3 regions of the Paenibacillus sp. FSL H3-0457 genome follow, and region 1 is predicted to be linked to each of the others. Evidence: predicted binding sites of a transcription regulator. Region 1 holds the regulator's gene; each other region holds the start of a gene.

Region 1 (5,526 bases):
GATGAATTGGAACTGATGAAAGAGTTAGTCCCTTCTGTTATGGAAAAAGCATTGGAACTGTCGGTTCCGCTGAAAGCCGAAGTCAGCTTTGGTGATAACTGGTACGAAGCGAAATAAATCAAGTGCTGCGCGGTTTTTCCGGTATTTTACAATAGGCCCTTCCATGTTTGAGATATAAGAAAAGGGTCCCGCTGAGCGCCATCTTCCGTTATAATATAGGGGAGGTGAGAACATCATGCCGGAATTACCGGAAGTCGAAACAGTCAGAAGAACATTGAATCAACTTATTGTGGGCAAAACGATTGATCATGTTACCGTTAGCTTGCCGCGGATTATTCAGCGGCCGGACGACATAGATGCATTTGCAATGGAACTCGCGGGACATACCGTCATTGGGGTGGAGCGCCGCGGCAAGTTTTTGCGTATTTTGCTGGACGGGCTGGTGCTTGTCTCCCATCTGCGGATGGAAGGAAGGTACGGTGTGTACGAGCAGCATGAAGATGTGGAGAAACATACACATGTGATCTTCCATTTTAATGATGGTACGGAATTGCGTTATAAGGATGTGCGTCAATTTGGTACGATGCATCTGTTTAATGCAGGTGAGGAACTGGTGTCCAAACCTCTGCTGAAGCTGGGACTGGAGCCGCTTGATCCAGCCTTTACGGTAACTGCATTCCGCGAGGCGGTTGGCAAGCGTACAACCAAAATCAAGGCTGTACTTTTAAATCAGGCATATGTGGTTGGTATCGGGAATATTTATGTGGACGAGGCTCTATTTCGCGCAGGTATCCATCCCGAGACCATCGCCAAGACACTGACCGAAGCTCAGTTAACGGTGCTTCATGAAGCGATTGTGGCTACGTTGCAAGATGCAGTGAATGCAGGTGGATCTTCCATCAAGTCCTATGTGAATGGACAGGGTGAGATGGGGATGTTCCAGCATCAACTGAAAATCTATGGACGCAAATCAGAACCTTGTACAACTTGTGGTACGTTAATTGAAAAAACGGTGGTTGGTGGCCGTGGCACGCATTTTTGTCCGAACTGTCAGCTGCTGTAACATGAACTGAATGAACGAAATGATGAAAACATAGCACCCTTGGATTCCTCCCTCCATATACTGATATGGCAGAAATAAGCGGGCGTATACCCATACTGGCATCTTCAGTTGGCACGAGTACCGCACAGAGGAGGAGTCCGGGGTGCTGCATCATTTTATTTCATTGCTGGCGCTTGCTTTGGCGCTTAGTTTAGATGGTTTTGGAGTCGGGATTACATATGGGTTACGGAGGACTAAGATTCCCCTGTTATCTATCGCTGTTATTTCGATCTGTTCGGGATTGGTTATTGCCTTGTCGATGCAAGTAGGTGTGTTGTTGTCCCATGTGGTGTCACCGGATATCGCTTCGATCGTGGGAGCCGTTATATTGATAGGTATTGGTGCATGGTCACTGTTGCAACTAATTCGAAAGCAAGGCAAAGAACAGCTGGAAACAGACACTGGAATGGGTGAGGCAGCAGAAGCAAAGGTAACTGGAGTGGGAGAAGCACAAGAGAGACTGTCGGCTTCAAAGGGCAGGAATCAGGTGCTCGCACTGGATCTGGAGCAGTCGGCTTCAAATGGATCACTGGAACGAATGGTATTTACACTGGAGCTACGCAAGCTGGGCGTTGTCATTCAGATCCTTCGCAGTCCCTCCAAGGCGGATATGGATAACTCGGGGAGTATATCTGCTCAAGAAGCGATGTGGCTGGGTATTGCCCTGTCTCTGGATGCGTTTGGAGCAGGTTTGGGAGCGGCACTTCTGGGATTCCCTACACTATGGACAGCACTCATTATTGCACTGTTTAGTGGGGCTTTTCTGTCACTCGGCATGAAGGTTGGCCTACGATTCTCAGCTCTGCGCTGGATGCGAAGACTGTCTGTATTGCCAGCGCTATTGTTAATGATTATGGGAATAATGAAGTTGTTATGAGGTGAAACGATGAATATAGGCTTAACCGGCGGGATCGCGACAGGCAAAAGCAGTGTTTCCGCCTATCTCGCCAGTAAGGGAGCGTTGCTCATCGATGCAGACGTTATTGCCCGGGAAGTTATGATGCCCGGGCATCCCGTGTTGGCCGCCGCTGTTAAGCGGTTTGGACAAGCCATACTGAACGAAGATGGAACACTGGATCGGAAAAAGCTCGGAAGTATTGTTTTCGAACAACCAGAGGAACGAAAGGCATTGGAGGCTATCACACATCCGGCGATCCGAAGAGAGATGCGCGAACGGGCTGCTGCATACGCGTTGCAACATCCGGATAAACTTGTGGTATCTGATATTCCTTTGCTCTACGAATCAGGTCTGGAGGACGGTTTCGAGGAAGTCATGCTTGTATATGTCCCGAGATCGGTGCAACGAGATCGCTTGATGAGTCGGGATGGAATGACTGCAGCACAGGCTGAGGCTCGAATGGATGTACAGATGGATATTGAGCGCAAAAAACAGCTGGCTGACATTGTCATCGATAACAGCGGCTTATGGCCTGAGACGGAACAGCAAATTGACTCATATCTACAGCGTAAGGGTTTGTTATGAGAATATTGCGTAAGAAACGTGTATTGCTGTTGATGTTTGTTTCCTTTGTACTGGTGTTATTTCTGAATACAAACTGGATGGCATGGTTCTATCCCATACATTATAAGGAAGAGATCCGTGCCCAATCTCAGAGCTATGAGGTTGATCCGTTTCTAATTGCTTCCATTATCAAGGTGGAGACCAATTTCAAGACAAGCAAGGAATCCAAACGAGGTGCCATTGGGCTCATGCAACTGATGCCGGACACGGCGAACTGGATACTGGAACAAGCCAAAATTCCCGACACTTCGCTGGAGGAATTAAAGCACGAGCCAGAACGAAATATTCAGTTAGGCACATGGTATCTGCGGAATCTGTCCGATCAATTCGATGGCAATGAAGCAGTTATGATCGCTGCCTATAATGCGGGTCCAGGCAAAGTGAACAGTTGGCTTAGAGATGGTGTATGGGATGGCTCGTTCGATACAGTGAAAGATATTCCGTTTGGTGAGACGCGTCACTATGTACAAAGAGTCATTTACTATTATAATCAGTATGTAAAGATCTATAATACGTTCTAAGTATATAAGTAGAAGCACAGAGCAGGCCGGTTGTTCACCGGCCGCTCCATGCTCCTCTGTGTAGCGTATTACGATGCAGATATTATTGGTATTGACCTGCCAATTGCTGTTCTGCAATTGTTACCAGACGCTTCGTGATGTATCCACCGATCGAACCGTTCTCGTAAGAAGTCATGTTACCTTGGTATCCGTCTTGTGGGATGCTGATTCCGAGTTCTTGAGCAACTTCATATTTCATTTGCTCGAGTGCTGCGGAAGCTTTAGTTACCACCAAGTTGTTGGAGTTACCATTGCTTTGTGCCATTGCTGTTCACCTCCTCGCGGGTTGGTAAAAGTATTATGTGTCGGCAATGCGTTTTTCATTACAAAATCAGTACAGGGAATATGTGGTAAAAAGTAAAACGTGGGAAGTGATCTGTTTTGAAGTGTCCTTATTGCGGTTATATGGGTACCAAAGTGCTTGATTCGCGTCCGGCCAACGAAGCAAAATCCATTCGTCGTCGCCGTGAGTGTGAGCAGTGTGCCCGAAGATTTACAACGTTTGAGATGATTGAGGAGACTCCACTGATCGTCATTAAGAAAGATGGCAGTCGTGAAGAGTTCAGCCGGGACAAAATTCTCCGTGGGCTTATTCGTGCCTGTGAGAAACGTCCAGTCTCCGTAGAGACCCTGGAGATGATGGTATCTGAAGTGGAGAAATCTCTGCGTAATACAGCCGATGCTGAAGTTGAGAGTCGCCAGATTGGTGAGTTATTGATGGAACAGTTGTTTCCGGTCGATGAAGTGGCGTATGTCCGTTTTGCGTCGGTATACCGCCAGTTCAAAGATATCAATATGTTCATGAAAGAACTGAAATCCCTGTTGTCCAAAGACGATCTGGAGGATTAGTGAAGTTGGTAAAGGGAGAAGAGCAGTCTGGAGTTCCAGTCCGTGTGTACCAGAGAAATCGGTTGTTCTTCTCCAATCACTTTGGATCTTAAAAAGTGATTGACAGCGAAAGCTGGATTTTATATGATATAGGAGTCGCCTGTGGAACATAGCAGTGTTGGACAAGTTATCTATTTCATATCCTGGGGCCTTAGCTCAGCTGGGAGAGCGCATCGCTGGCAGCGATGAGGTCAGGGGTTCGATCCCCCTAGGCTCCATAATCAAGAATGCCATCACATTATTGTGATGGCGTTTTTTTGTGCGTGAAATAAATCAGAACATGCATTAATTAATTAATTAATTAATTAATTAATTAGAATTTTTTGGACTTGGGGATGAATATTCTAGATGCAAAAATAGAGGGTTTAAAGTCCTGACTGTGGAGTTGTCAAAAAAAGTACAGTTTGAAAACAAGCAGCCCCTTCCGGCTGGAAATTGACCAACCGGAAGGGGCTGCATTTATCTGTATACGCTTTCATTTAGCCAGATATTCGACGAATCTTACAAAGATCGTGGCTACTTCGGCGCGGGTGGCGGTGGCTTTGGGAGCAAAAAAGTTGCCCGGTTTGCCTAATACAATGCCGTTGCCTTGCAGCGCCTGAACGGCTTCCAACGCCCAGGAGCTGATCTCACTCTGATCCGTGAAGGACTTAGCGTGGCTTTCAGGTATCTCATAGCCCTTGTACTTCATATAGTTGTACAGTATCACCAGCATTTGCTCGCGTGTCATCGGTGAATTGGGGTCAAACAGGTCTGCGTTTGTACCGTTGACTATGCCTTTTTCGGCCGCCCACTCGGTTGCCGCCGTGTACCACTGTCCGTCCGTCACGTCGTTAAAGCGGGAGCTCGTGTAGCTGGAGAGGTTTACGTTCTCAAGATTGGCCAGTACCTGCACGAACATTGCACGCGTCATTGCGGTGCGGGGTGAGAACGTCGTGGACGTCGTGCCGTTGAAAAGATCGTATGTGTAGGCGAAATTTATATCGTTGTAGAACCAGTCGTCCATGTTGGCATCCCTGAAAGGATTGCCCGATAGCACGAGGAAGCCCAGTGGGGTGGCGTCATCAAACGCCAGCTCCGTACCCTCACGGATGTTCAGCGACATGCCGTTATCTAAGCTAACTTTTGCGCCGCTCGGTCCTACCACAACCGCTCCGCCGCTCCGTATCTTCGATCCGCCGTGGATATCCACACGGTTGCCGTTGGGCAGGTTCACATGCGCGTCTTTGCCGCCTACTGTAACCGTACCGTCGCTCGCTATCGTCGAGCCTCCCGAAATGGTCACTGTGCTGTTGCCGCCGGGGAGTGTCACTTCGGCGCTCTTGCCTGCCGGAATGGTTACCTTACCGTTTGAGTCTATCGTTGTGCCTTCGGGCACCTTAATCTTCGTCCCGCCTTTGGTCGCAATCTCGCCGCCACCGGGAAGGGTGGTGTTGCCGTTTTTGTCTGTGATC
Region 2 (5,526 bases), 160 kb from region 1:
CTGGGTCGCTTCCTTCTTCGACGTGGACAACACCTGCACATCCCTGCTACCATCGCGGTATATCGTTACTCCCTTGCAGCCAAGGTCGAAGGCCAGTTCGTACAGCTCAGCCGTATCCTCCACTGTAAAATCAGCCGGACAGTTGGCCGTCTTCGAGATCGAACTATCCACCCATTGCTGGATCGCAGCCTGCACCCGTATGTGATTCTCAGCCGACAAATCCATTGCCGTCACATAATAGTCTGGTAAAGCTTCACCCGGATGTTCATCCAGCCAGTCTTGTGCAATCGGTACGAACTGTTCATCATAACCTAGACGGCTTTGACGGAAATACTTGAAGGCGAAATACGGCTCAATACCTGTTGATGTGCCCACCATCGTACCTGTACTTCCCGTTGGCGCTTGTGTGATCAGTGTGACATTTCGAATGCCCTGTTTACGAATGGCCTCTCCCACTTCAGGGTACGTCGCAACCATGTTTTTCATGAATCCACTCTGTAAATACGGTTCAGCTTCGAAAGCTGGAAAAGCTCCCTTCTCTGCTGCAATCTCTGCCGATGCCAGATAGGCCTCCTTCGCCATGAATCCATACAGTTTATCCAGAAATGCAAGAGATTCAGGACTGCCGTATCGAATACGCAGCTTAATCATCAGCTCTGCCAGTCCCATCGTGCCAAGCCCAACCCGGCGTTCACGCTGCTGATTCAGTCTATTTTCCTCAAAATGATATGGTGTTGCGTCGATGACATTGTCCAAAAATCTAGCCGAGATACGAGTGGTTTCCGCCAGTTCATCCCATGCCACATCATGATTTGTTTCATCGTAGAATTTGGACAGATTAATGGCAGACAGATTACATACACCCCAGCCAGGCAGGCCTTGTTCCCCGCACGGATTAGTACAGATAATCGGATTGAAGTACCAGCTGTTGGACATCTGGTTATAGTACTCCATGAATACCACACCAGGCTCTGCCGATTTCCAGGCTGATTCAATAATGGTATGCCAGATTTCGCGAGCCTTCAGTGTACGATAGTGCACCACCGAATGACCCGCGGCTTTCCATTGCTGCATATCTCCGTTCCACTCGGTGTCGTAGTCCGGATCGTTCGTATCGGGGAAAACCAAATCCCAATCTCCGTCCTGCTTGACAGCCTCCATAAATGCGTTGCTCACACATACAGACAGATTGGCATTGGTCACCTGCCCCATCGTTTGTTTCACAGTAATAAAATCAAGCACATCCGGATGCCAGTCATTCATCATCAGCATGAGCGCACCCCGGCGGCTTCCGCCCTGTTCAATCAGTCCAGTCGTATAACTGAACAATCCGCCCCACGATACGGAACCGCTGGATGATCCGTTGACACCTTTCACCACCGCTCGGCGAGGACGCAAAGAGGACAAATTAATGCCAACACCTCCCCCACGTGCCATAATCTCCGTCATCTCGGTCAAAGTCTTCATGATTCCACCCCGACTGTCTTGCGGAGACGGAATGACATAACAATTGAAGAGTGTCAACTCGTCGCTTGCCCCCGCACCCGCAGCAATGCGGCCTCCGGGTACTAACTTCCAATCTTCCAACACAGAGCGGAACTTGGACTCCCACGTTGCCCGCTGATCGGCTGTGGATTCGACAGAAGCCATCGCTTTGGCAAGACGGTCCCACATCTCTTCCGGTGTTTTTTCTATGTTGAGTGTCAATTTCTCCACACTTGTCTCAATCATCTCTCCGCTTCGAGTCCTTACCTGTACAAGCTGACCCTGACGTTCTATGATTTCGCCCACTTCCTTGGTTGGGAACTTCGGATCATCCTTCGTTAATACCAATACCACATCTCCGACCTTGGCATGATTCGAATCAGCGTCCTTCCAGGCGTATCGGTCCAGAAATATTTTTTCGCTGAGTCCTTCTAATTGGTACGATCGTTGGTTCGATTTCATCGCTACATTCAACCTCCCCGATATAAAGCTCCATTTTCACTATAAGAGTAAATTATGATGAAACACCACATATAGTGATATAAAAACAGTATATTACACCATATATTGATTTTCCATGCGACTTTTATCACAGTCCATCTTCATAGACTCCCTATACTCGGACAAGCTTCTTGTAAATAAACTGTAGTTCACATTGGTTCAACTAAACTTTTTACACAAGAACGGAGAGGACAGAAATAACCTGAAGAAGCGAAGCGTTGGCCTAAAAGCTTTCTGAAAGAAAGCTGCATCGAAAGCATACGCTATCCCCGGGTTTTCCCCCTCCAGAAAAGGGAATCAAAGAAATCTGGGGATAACAGCGATTGGAAGGTTGTTCTGTCATCGTAGTGTTCGTGCAAATAAAATGTAGTTCAACTTATATAGTTATGAACTGACTCTCATTCGTCCATACTATTACCTACGAATAAAACGTCATCACGTATGGCAGGGGAGGAAACACCATGAACCGGAAAAACCCGCACCACATGAATCAACCCGTAGCCGAGCTACCCGTTCCGTTGGAATTTGATCGGACCTGGATTAATCAATTGGAATCACGACTGGATAAAGGAGGTCCTTGGGGGGATTATCGACTCTTCCAACTCGGCATTCAAGCCGAAGAGACCAACCTGATTCCCAATTTTGACGAGATCCAATGTCTCAAGCATCTACAAGGTCTCACTCCACTCCCTCACCAGATGGACACTGCACGCAGAGTATTATTTGAAATGTCAGGCCGGGCCATTCTCGCCGATGAGGTGGGTCTTGGCAAAACCATTGAAGCCGGTCTCATTCTGAAAGAATATATGGTTCGAGGTCTCGTATCCAAGGTACTCATTCTCGTGCCAGCCTCTCTTGTACTGCAATGGGTACGGGAGTTGAATTCAAAATTTGGCATCCCTGCTATTGCCCAGAAAAAGGCCTATTCCTGGCAGAATGAAGTGGTTGTTGCTTCCATGGATACAGCCAAACGTGACCCGCATAAAGATATGCTGCTGAATACTGATTACGACATGATTATTATTGACGAGGCTCATAAACTCAAAAACAAGAAAACAACCAACTATCAATTCATGCTGAAATTGCGCAAAAAGTATTGTCTGCTGCTCACAGCTACACCTGTGCAGAACGATATGAGCGAGTTGTTCAATCTGATCAACCTGCTGAAGCCCGGTCAACTGGGTCGTCAGGGTGACTTTGCGGCCAACTTTGTTGTAGACAAACGGGTTCCGAAAAATCAGGAACAGCTTAAGAACGAGTTATCCAAAGTCATGATTCGTAACCGCCGCGGCGAAGGCCCCGTTCAATTTACCAAACGGAATGTCTCCAACGTGAATCTGCAACTATCGCCTGAAGAACAAGCGCTTTATGATGGCGTGACTTCCTTTGTTAAAGACCAGTACCAGGAAGCTGGCGGCAACCTAAGTAGCATGCTCTCCCTTGTTACATTGCAGCGTGAAGTGTGCAGCAGTCGAGATGCTGTATTCGTGACGCTTGTTAATCTGTCGAAGAAACTTCCGCTGGACTCTCCCCTTCGGGACAAGATTTGGGAACTCGTTGCCCATATTAAAGCGATCAAGGAGAATACCAAAGCGGAGAAAACGATGGAACTGGTTCGGAACATGAATGAAAAAGTAATTATCTTCACCGAATACCGGGCCACGCAGGAGTATCTGCTAAACTATTTCCGCAACAATGGGCTTACGGCTGTACCCTATAGGGGTGGCATGAATCGAGGCAAAAAAGACTGGATGATGGATCTCTTCCGCGGGCGTGTGCAGGCCATGATTGCAACCGAAGCAGGTGGTGAGGGCATCAATCTGCAATTTTGCCATCATATGATCAACTTTGATCTGCCTTGGAACCCTATGCGGGTTGAGCAGCGGATCGGTCGGGTACACCGGCTGGGACAGCAGAATGACGTGAACATTTTCAATTTATCTACGACGGGAACCATAGAGGAACATATTCTGAATCTGCTACATGAGAAGATCAATATGTTTGAGATGGTGATCGGCGGGCTGGATGTCATTCTGGAACGGTTAGAGAAGAAGGAGTCTATTGAGAAAAGTTTGTACAAAATCATGCTGGAATCACAAACTGATGAAGATATTCGCCGCAAAATGGATTCACTTGGACAATCGCTGAACTCTATTCAACGTGAGGTTTCAGATGAAGGGCCTGCCGTATCCGGGTTGTTAGATCTTCGTAAAGGAGGTAGCTAACTCATGACCATGTCTCCCCATGAAGTGCAGGCTTATGTTCTCACCTATCTGGAAGCACTGGATTGTCAGATTATGGAGCGTTCTCCTGCCCATGTTACAGTCAAACTCTCGCCTGAGGCGGACAAAGCGTTGACCAATCGCCCCTATTATTGGGGGTTCGTGGAACGAACCGGAGCACCCGCTGAGACGATGTCCTTTACATTTATATTTGATCCTGACAGTTATCAGCAGGCCATTGAAGCAGCAGAAGCCAAAGCTGCGCAAGCATCACCTCCTGCTGTTCCTAACCCTGATGGAACGAATGGCGTAACCAACGGTAGTCCTCAAGGCGAGCCACCAAAAGAAACTATTTTAGGCCGTTACTTCGGTATTACGCCATCACTGCCACAGCTGGGACCAGGACGAATATTGCGTGAAGAAGTGGTGTATGGCAGTCGCAGACTGCAGCAGATTTTCGGCGCTGCCCGTGAAGGCGGTGCCTTCGTGAACCTGTTCGAACAGGCTGCCAAACGGCAATTGCGGGCTACAGCGCCAGCCGTATATGAGCCTTGGCTTGGTGTGTGTTTCAAGGTGGAATTCGCCTGTGATTTGAAACGGGAGGAATTGCATTTTCTCGGCATCTCCCTTCGCTCGGGTGAAATTATAGAAAAATTCGGCACTAAGCTGAACCGACGTGATCTCAGTCCGAGGCTTGCGGAGAACATGCATGTACAGACAGCTAAAGTTTCGTTATTTGATGCCGGAGCTGCTTTGGAATCTCATTTGACGAACCGCTTGCTGGAACTCGATTATAGCTGGGCAGAGAAAGCCCGAGAGCGGCTTGATCTGGAGCTGGACGTGTTGGACACCTACTATGAGGCGGTACTCCGGGAAGATACGCCTGAGGTAGAATCACCAGGTAACATAACCTCAGACACGGAGAATGAGAATGTCCATTCTGACCGCACGCCACCTGCACCACTGATAAAAGTTGTGGATATAACTAACGCTAAACCCATTGGAGCAGATGTAGAACTGGCGGCAGAGGCCGCAGTACCGATCGACTCCGAGACAGATGCCGAAGAAGAGAAAGCAAAACAGGCGGTAATCGATCGCGAAGCTATGAAACTGCAGTATGAGACACGCCGGACCGAGATGATCTGGCAATATGAACCCAAAGTGAAAGTGACTGCCATTAGCAGCGGCATGTTTCACTTAAGATAGACGAAGACACTACTTTTCCTGCAAATGCTGGCAAAAGTAGTGTTTATTCATGATCAGCCGCCCGACAGGTTGCAGCAACCTTTGCATAGCCTGTCCCCTAGAATGAAACTAG
Region 3 (5,526 bases), 2.7 Mb from region 1:
TAAGAGTCACGGGAATATGCTTTGAGCGTCTGCCCCAGCAGTTCTTCTGCTGCACCCCGTTCGTATACATTGGCAGTATCAAAAAAGTTAATGCCTTCATCAAATGCAGTTTCAATTGATTTCACCGCATTCTCACGTTCCACATACCCTCCGTACGTCAGCCAGCTTCCCAGGCTGATCTCGCTGACTTTCAGTCCGCTTCCACCTAATCTGCGATAATCCAATGTACATCCTCCTCTGTTGGTTATAAAGATGAAGTTCACATTCTATTGTAACGTAACCAGCTCGGAATAAAAGGGCTTTGGCTCAGAAAATGGAAAATGAAAAGAAGCGCACCTATAACAGGTGCGCCGAATAAAGATTTGTTCTCTGATCATGATTTAAGGCAAAGTAATGCTCAATGCATTCAACAGATCAGCCTGTCTGACCGGCTTGGTTAGAACAGCATCAAAGGCTTCTGCTTCATGTAATTCAATGTGCATACCATAAGGAACAAGAACAATGACGGGCAGATTCTCCAGTCGCTGTTTCAGTTCATGTACAAAATCAACCGCGCCACCTTCCATTAATCCCATATCCACAACGGCTACATCCGGCATGAATCCTTCCTTGATCCAATCATGCGCTAATGTCAAACCCGAGGTCATGTGTACATCCATCTCCCACCTACGCATCAGGGAAGAGACACCTTGCAAAATATCAGGGTCCTTGGCAAGCAACACCTTTTTCCCTTTTAACCGTTGCTGAACACTTGCGAGTTGAGGTAACTCCCAGTATCTGCGCAATGGAAGGGAGATGTTGAATTCCGTCTCATTTTCCTTCACACTACTCACCTGAATACGGCCATGCATGAGAATGGCAAGATTCTGGCTTACAGCTAAACCTAGATTGCTTCCAATCAGTTTTTGGATATTCAAATTTTCATCTTGGCTGTTAAAGGTTGGGGTCTTCTTGTCCGATAACATCTGACCCGTGTACTTCACCTTGAGCTGAAGTGTACCGGTCTCCTCCAATTCTTCTCCGTTCACCACTGCTGTGATCAGAACGGAACCTTCACGCGTTGAATCGAGAGCATACTGAATGACGTGTGCAAGCAACTGTCCAATCTTGACTTCATCCCCAACGAACACTTGAGATACATTCAGTTCAAGATTTAATCCCAGCTCAATGTTCTTGCCCGTCGCAATCCCGGCATAGAGATACACGGTATTCTCAATGGTGCCTACCAGATCAAACGGATCATCATGTATAACCGTTTTACCTGCTTCATTAATGTTGAAATTCATCATATTATTCAGCAAGGAAAGCAGAATATTGCCGCTTGTCTCAATCATATTCACATATTCGGACTGCTCCTCAGGCATATCCGGTGTGCGCATCAGATCTGTCAGTCCCAAAATACCGTTCAAAGGATTGCGAATCTCGTGACTCATTAGCTTCAACATCTGTGTTTTGGTCATAGCCTCAGATTCGGCACGTTCTTTCTCTGCCTGGAGCTGTTCTTGCATTTGTTCCGAATCACTCAATTTCCGCTCCTGAACATGCAACGTGCTTTCCAGATCAACAACATAACCCAGGAATACAGCCATCGCCTTCAGTGTCTTCATATCGGTTTCGCTGATTACATAACCAGGATCATCCATCAGACAGATGGTACCAAATGTTTCGCCCGATCTTCTCATAATAGGCACGCCCACGAAAAAGCGATTGCCAAGTCCGCTCGTAACGCCCATGGATCGTGTCATCGGATGTTCACATGTATCCGGGATCGTAAGCACGTTACCGTTGTCTCTTAATACCAGGCTGCAATATGAATCCGTAAATGGAAGTGCACTGCCTTTAACAACTAACTCTTCCGTACGATTAAAGGCCTCCAAAATGACATTGGTCACCCCGTCATTCGTGGCAACAAAGATGGTATTGACCTTCAATATACCACTTAATACGTCTACGATGTGGGCCGCAGCTTCCTTTATATCTTCATAGAAGCCTCTTGTAATGCCTTCTGCCGTCCCCATGATTCACCCCTCTTATCTTAGCTGCACTTTCAAATCTGTATTTCAGAATGTTTAATCACGTACAGGGGTCATCAAAAATCCGAATAGCTGTCACAATCTATACTTATATGATTAACACCGTAGAAGTATAAGAGAATCATACTCCCTGCCTATTGCCCATTTGTGGACAAAAGCAGGTCTTAAACGGATGGTTTAACGACCGCGAATTCATTGCAACTCGCCTTTTCAGCTTGATTAAAGTCCATCTTGTCCGACTTCGAATATTATACTTGCAGAATAACTAGAAATTATACGCTTCCGCTCAGACTTTGGGAACCTTTATCCGCAGCAATTAAAGGAAAGTCCACTTTGTTCAGTAAGCTCTGTGATCATTATCACACCCAAAAAACCACATATAGTTTATAAATGGATAAGACGAATCTACATATAGTATTTAACGTAAATTGAATGATAACCAAAATCATTTTAGGAGGAACCTTACATGAACATGCTTGAGTATGCCACCCCACCGGCATCCGATCTATTATCCGACCTGGGAAGACGAATTATTGGCGCAGAAGACGCCGATACGCTGAGGGAAAATGCGAATCTGAACGGGGATTCCTTCAGTGGTAAGATGAGCAGGCTCGGTTCGGAGACCGCCAAGTGGCATGCTCTGCGTCATGTGTTGCCGAAAGAGCTTGCCCAAGCTGTGGAGAATGGGGATCTGTATGTACACGATCTGGATCAGTATGCACTTGGAACGACCAACTGTATCTTTATCCCGTTTGACCGTCTCCTTGCTGCGGGTTTCAACACAGGTAACGGATCGGTTCGCACACCTCAGACGATCATGTCTGCCATGGCTCTGGTTGCGATCATCTTCCAATCCCAGCAGAACAGTCAATATGGCGGTGTATCGGCCAATAAAATTGACTGGGATCTGGCCCCTTATGTACAGCGATCGTTCCGCAAACACTACCGCAAAGGGCAACGGCTCTTTGGTGAAAATGTTCTGATCGGGGATGAACAGCTTCATCTGGATAGCATCGAAGCGAAGAATCAATGTCCGCGGGCATATGCCTTCGCCTATGAAGAGACTGAATTGGAGACAGGACAAGCTGCTGAATCACTGATTCATAACCTGAATACGATGAGTAGCCGGGCGGGTGGTCAGATTCCATTTACTTCACTGAACTATGGATTATGTACTTCTGCGGAAGGACGGTTGGTATCACGCTCGTTGCTGGAAGCAACCATTCGTGGCCTGGGCAACGGGGAGACTCCCGTGTTCCCTCAACATATTTTCCAATGTAAACAGGGGATCAATCAGGCTCAAGGAGAGCCGAACTATGATCTGTTCCGGCTCGCAGTCAGCTGTTCATCCCGGCGGATGTATCCTAACTTTGTCAATGTGGATGCCTCTTTCAATCTGCCTTTCTATCATCCGGAAGATCCGGATACGATCATCGCAACTATGGGATGCCGCACACGTACACTGGCTGACCGGTTTGGTCGCAATCGTCAAAGTGGTAAAGGTAATCTGTCCTTCAACACCATTAACCTCGTGAAGCTCGGCATCCGGTTTGGCATCTGCCAAGGTGCAAGAGCTGTCGCTGACCGAGCCGGATTCTATACTGCTTTGGAGTCAGTTATGCATAATGCCGCTTCCGGCCTGTTGCAGCGCTACCGAATTCAGACATTGCAGCCTGCCAAGGCATCGGACTTCATGATGCGGGAGGGTGTATGGGAAGGTGGAGAACAGCTTGGCCCGAACGAGCCGGTTGCCGAGCTTTTAAAGCATGGAACATTATCTCTTGGTTTTATCGGACTCGCGGAATGTATGACAGCTCTCTATGGGCGCCATCATGGGCAGGACCCTCATGTACATCGCGAAGCGCTCAACATTATTCGGACCATGAGAGAGTTCTGTGACCGGATGAGCGAGCAGCATAACTTGAATATCACCCTGTTTGCCACACCTGCTGAAGGGTTGTCCGGCAAATTCACGAAGATCGACAGAGAGCGTTATGGCATTATTCCCGGAGTGAATGATCGGGAGTATTATACGAATTCATTCCATATCCCGGTCTACCACACGCTTCCAGCATATCGGAAGATTGAACTGGAGGCACCGTTCCATACGTTATGTAACGCGGGTGCAATCTCCTATGTGGAGCTTGACGGAAACGTTCGGGCCAACACCGCAGCTTTCCTGCGAATTGTACAGTATGCACTGGCGCAGGATATCGGTTATTTCTCCATTAATCATCCAATTGATCGCTGCCCTGCATGTGGTTATGAAGGCGTCATTGGGGATGTATGCCCAAGCTGTGAAGCCCATGAGAACCATGTACACTTCCAGCGGTTACGCCGCGTAACTGGCTATCTGACCGGAGATTACAAAGTACGCTTCAATGCTGCTAAGCAAGCCGAAGTGCGGGATCGGGTGAAACACCGGTGAATCTATATGGTTACATCCCGGAATCGGTGAATGAAGGAATCGGCCTGCGTGCCGTGTTGTTCATCAGCGGATGCCGTCACGCCTGTCCGGGCTGCTTCAGTCCGGATTCATGGAGCTTTCGAGCGGGGGAGCCCTTTACAGAGGAGCGGCAGCAGCAGATTCTGCATGAAGTGACGACCCATCCATTGCTGGATGGCGTTACGTTGTGTGGTGGTGATCCCTTTTTCTCGGCAGCAGAATGTACGTCTTGGGTCCAGCAGCTCCGCGCTGCACGTCCTGATTTGACGGTATGGGCCTACACGGGATTCGAATATGAAGAACTGATTACCGACCCTGCAAGAGCGGAGCTTGCCCGGTTGTGCGATGTGATTATTGACGGTCGATACGTTGAAGCGGAGCGTGATGTTTCCCTTCCCTTCCGCGGCAGCCGGAATCAGCGTTTGATTGATGTCAGTGCAACACTAGCCACTCGAACCATCGTTACAATGCAGCTCAGTATGCTGTAACATTGGTTTTATTCCCCTCACCAACTAACAAGGCACGGGTCCCCAGCGGACTCGTGTCTTGTTGGCGTATAGCGGTCTTCTTTAAGAAATAGGTTTTATCCATTCTCTCTATTTTCTTCTCTATTGCATGACGATATATAATATAGGTAGTTATTAAGTTAGCATTTAAAATTTAACCGTTTACATAAGGTAACCAGGGAGGAATCATCTTTTATATGGATATTGTTCAAGCATTAATTACATGTATGCCTTTCTTTCGAGATACGATTCGTCAGGATGTAACCCTCTCCGTGATTGATCATGAGAAATTCCTATATTTCTCAGCAGGGGAATCGTTAAAGCAACTGAATTATCAACCCGGCGACCCTCTATTGGATGGAAATCGAAATTTTGCTGATCTCAACGGCGGTACAGTCAAACGATTCGATCACTACCCTAAAGATTTATTCGGTGTTCCTTTTGACGTGGCTTTTATCCCCATTAAAAATGAAAAAGGTGAAGTCATCGCCCTGTTTAACCTGCTCTACAGTATGGATGACCAGGATCAGCTGCAACAGCT

Evidence for each region. The regulator NrdR, encoded in region 1, represses ribonucleotide reductase genes. The targets are predictions, from matches to a motif close to AACACNATATATNGTGTT.
Region 2: the regulator NrdR is predicted to act here: its motif matches at 2,009-2,026, upstream of MHH25_RS10695 (adenosylcobalamin-dependent ribonucleoside-diphosphate reductase).
Region 3: the regulator NrdR is predicted to act here: its motif matches at 2,435-2,452, upstream of MHH25_RS28620 (anaerobic ribonucleoside triphosphate reductase).

What each region holds. Positions count from the first base shown of each region.
Region 1 is NZ_CP150283.1:2,196,282-2,201,807, forward strand. It holds gene polA (DNA polymerase I) at 1-117, shown strand, start outside; gene mutM (DNA-formamidopyrimidine glycosylase) at 236-1,063, shown strand; gene MHH25_RS09945 (manganese efflux pump) at 1,164-1,979, shown strand; gene coaE (dephospho-CoA kinase) at 1,989-2,585, shown strand; gene MHH25_RS09955 (lytic transglycosylase domain-containing protein) at 2,582-3,145, shown strand; gene MHH25_RS09960 (alpha/beta-type small acid-soluble spore protein) at 3,228-3,449, opposite strand; gene nrdR (transcriptional regulator NrdR) at 3,566-4,033, shown strand; tRNA gene MHH25_RS09970 (tRNA-Ala) at 4,218-4,290, shown strand; gene MHH25_RS09975 (S-layer homology domain-containing protein) at 4,548-5,526, opposite strand, start outside.
Region 2 is NZ_CP150283.1:2,359,605-2,365,130, reverse strand. It holds gene MHH25_RS10695 (adenosylcobalamin-dependent ribonucleoside-diphosphate reductase) at 1-1,947, opposite strand, end outside; gene MHH25_RS10690 (SNF2-related protein) at 2,448-4,211, shown strand; gene MHH25_RS10685 (YqhG family protein) at 4,215-5,414, shown strand.
Region 3 is NZ_CP150283.1:6,506,080-6,511,605, forward strand. It holds gene MHH25_RS28610 (aldo/keto reductase family protein) at 1-224, opposite strand, end outside; gene MHH25_RS28615 (histidine kinase dimerization/phospho-acceptor domain-containing protein) at 381-2,018, opposite strand; gene MHH25_RS28620 (anaerobic ribonucleoside triphosphate reductase) at 2,500-4,461, shown strand; gene nrdG (anaerobic ribonucleoside-triphosphate reductase activating protein) at 4,458-4,967, shown strand; gene MHH25_RS28630 (methyl-accepting chemotaxis protein) at 5,183-5,526, shown strand, end outside.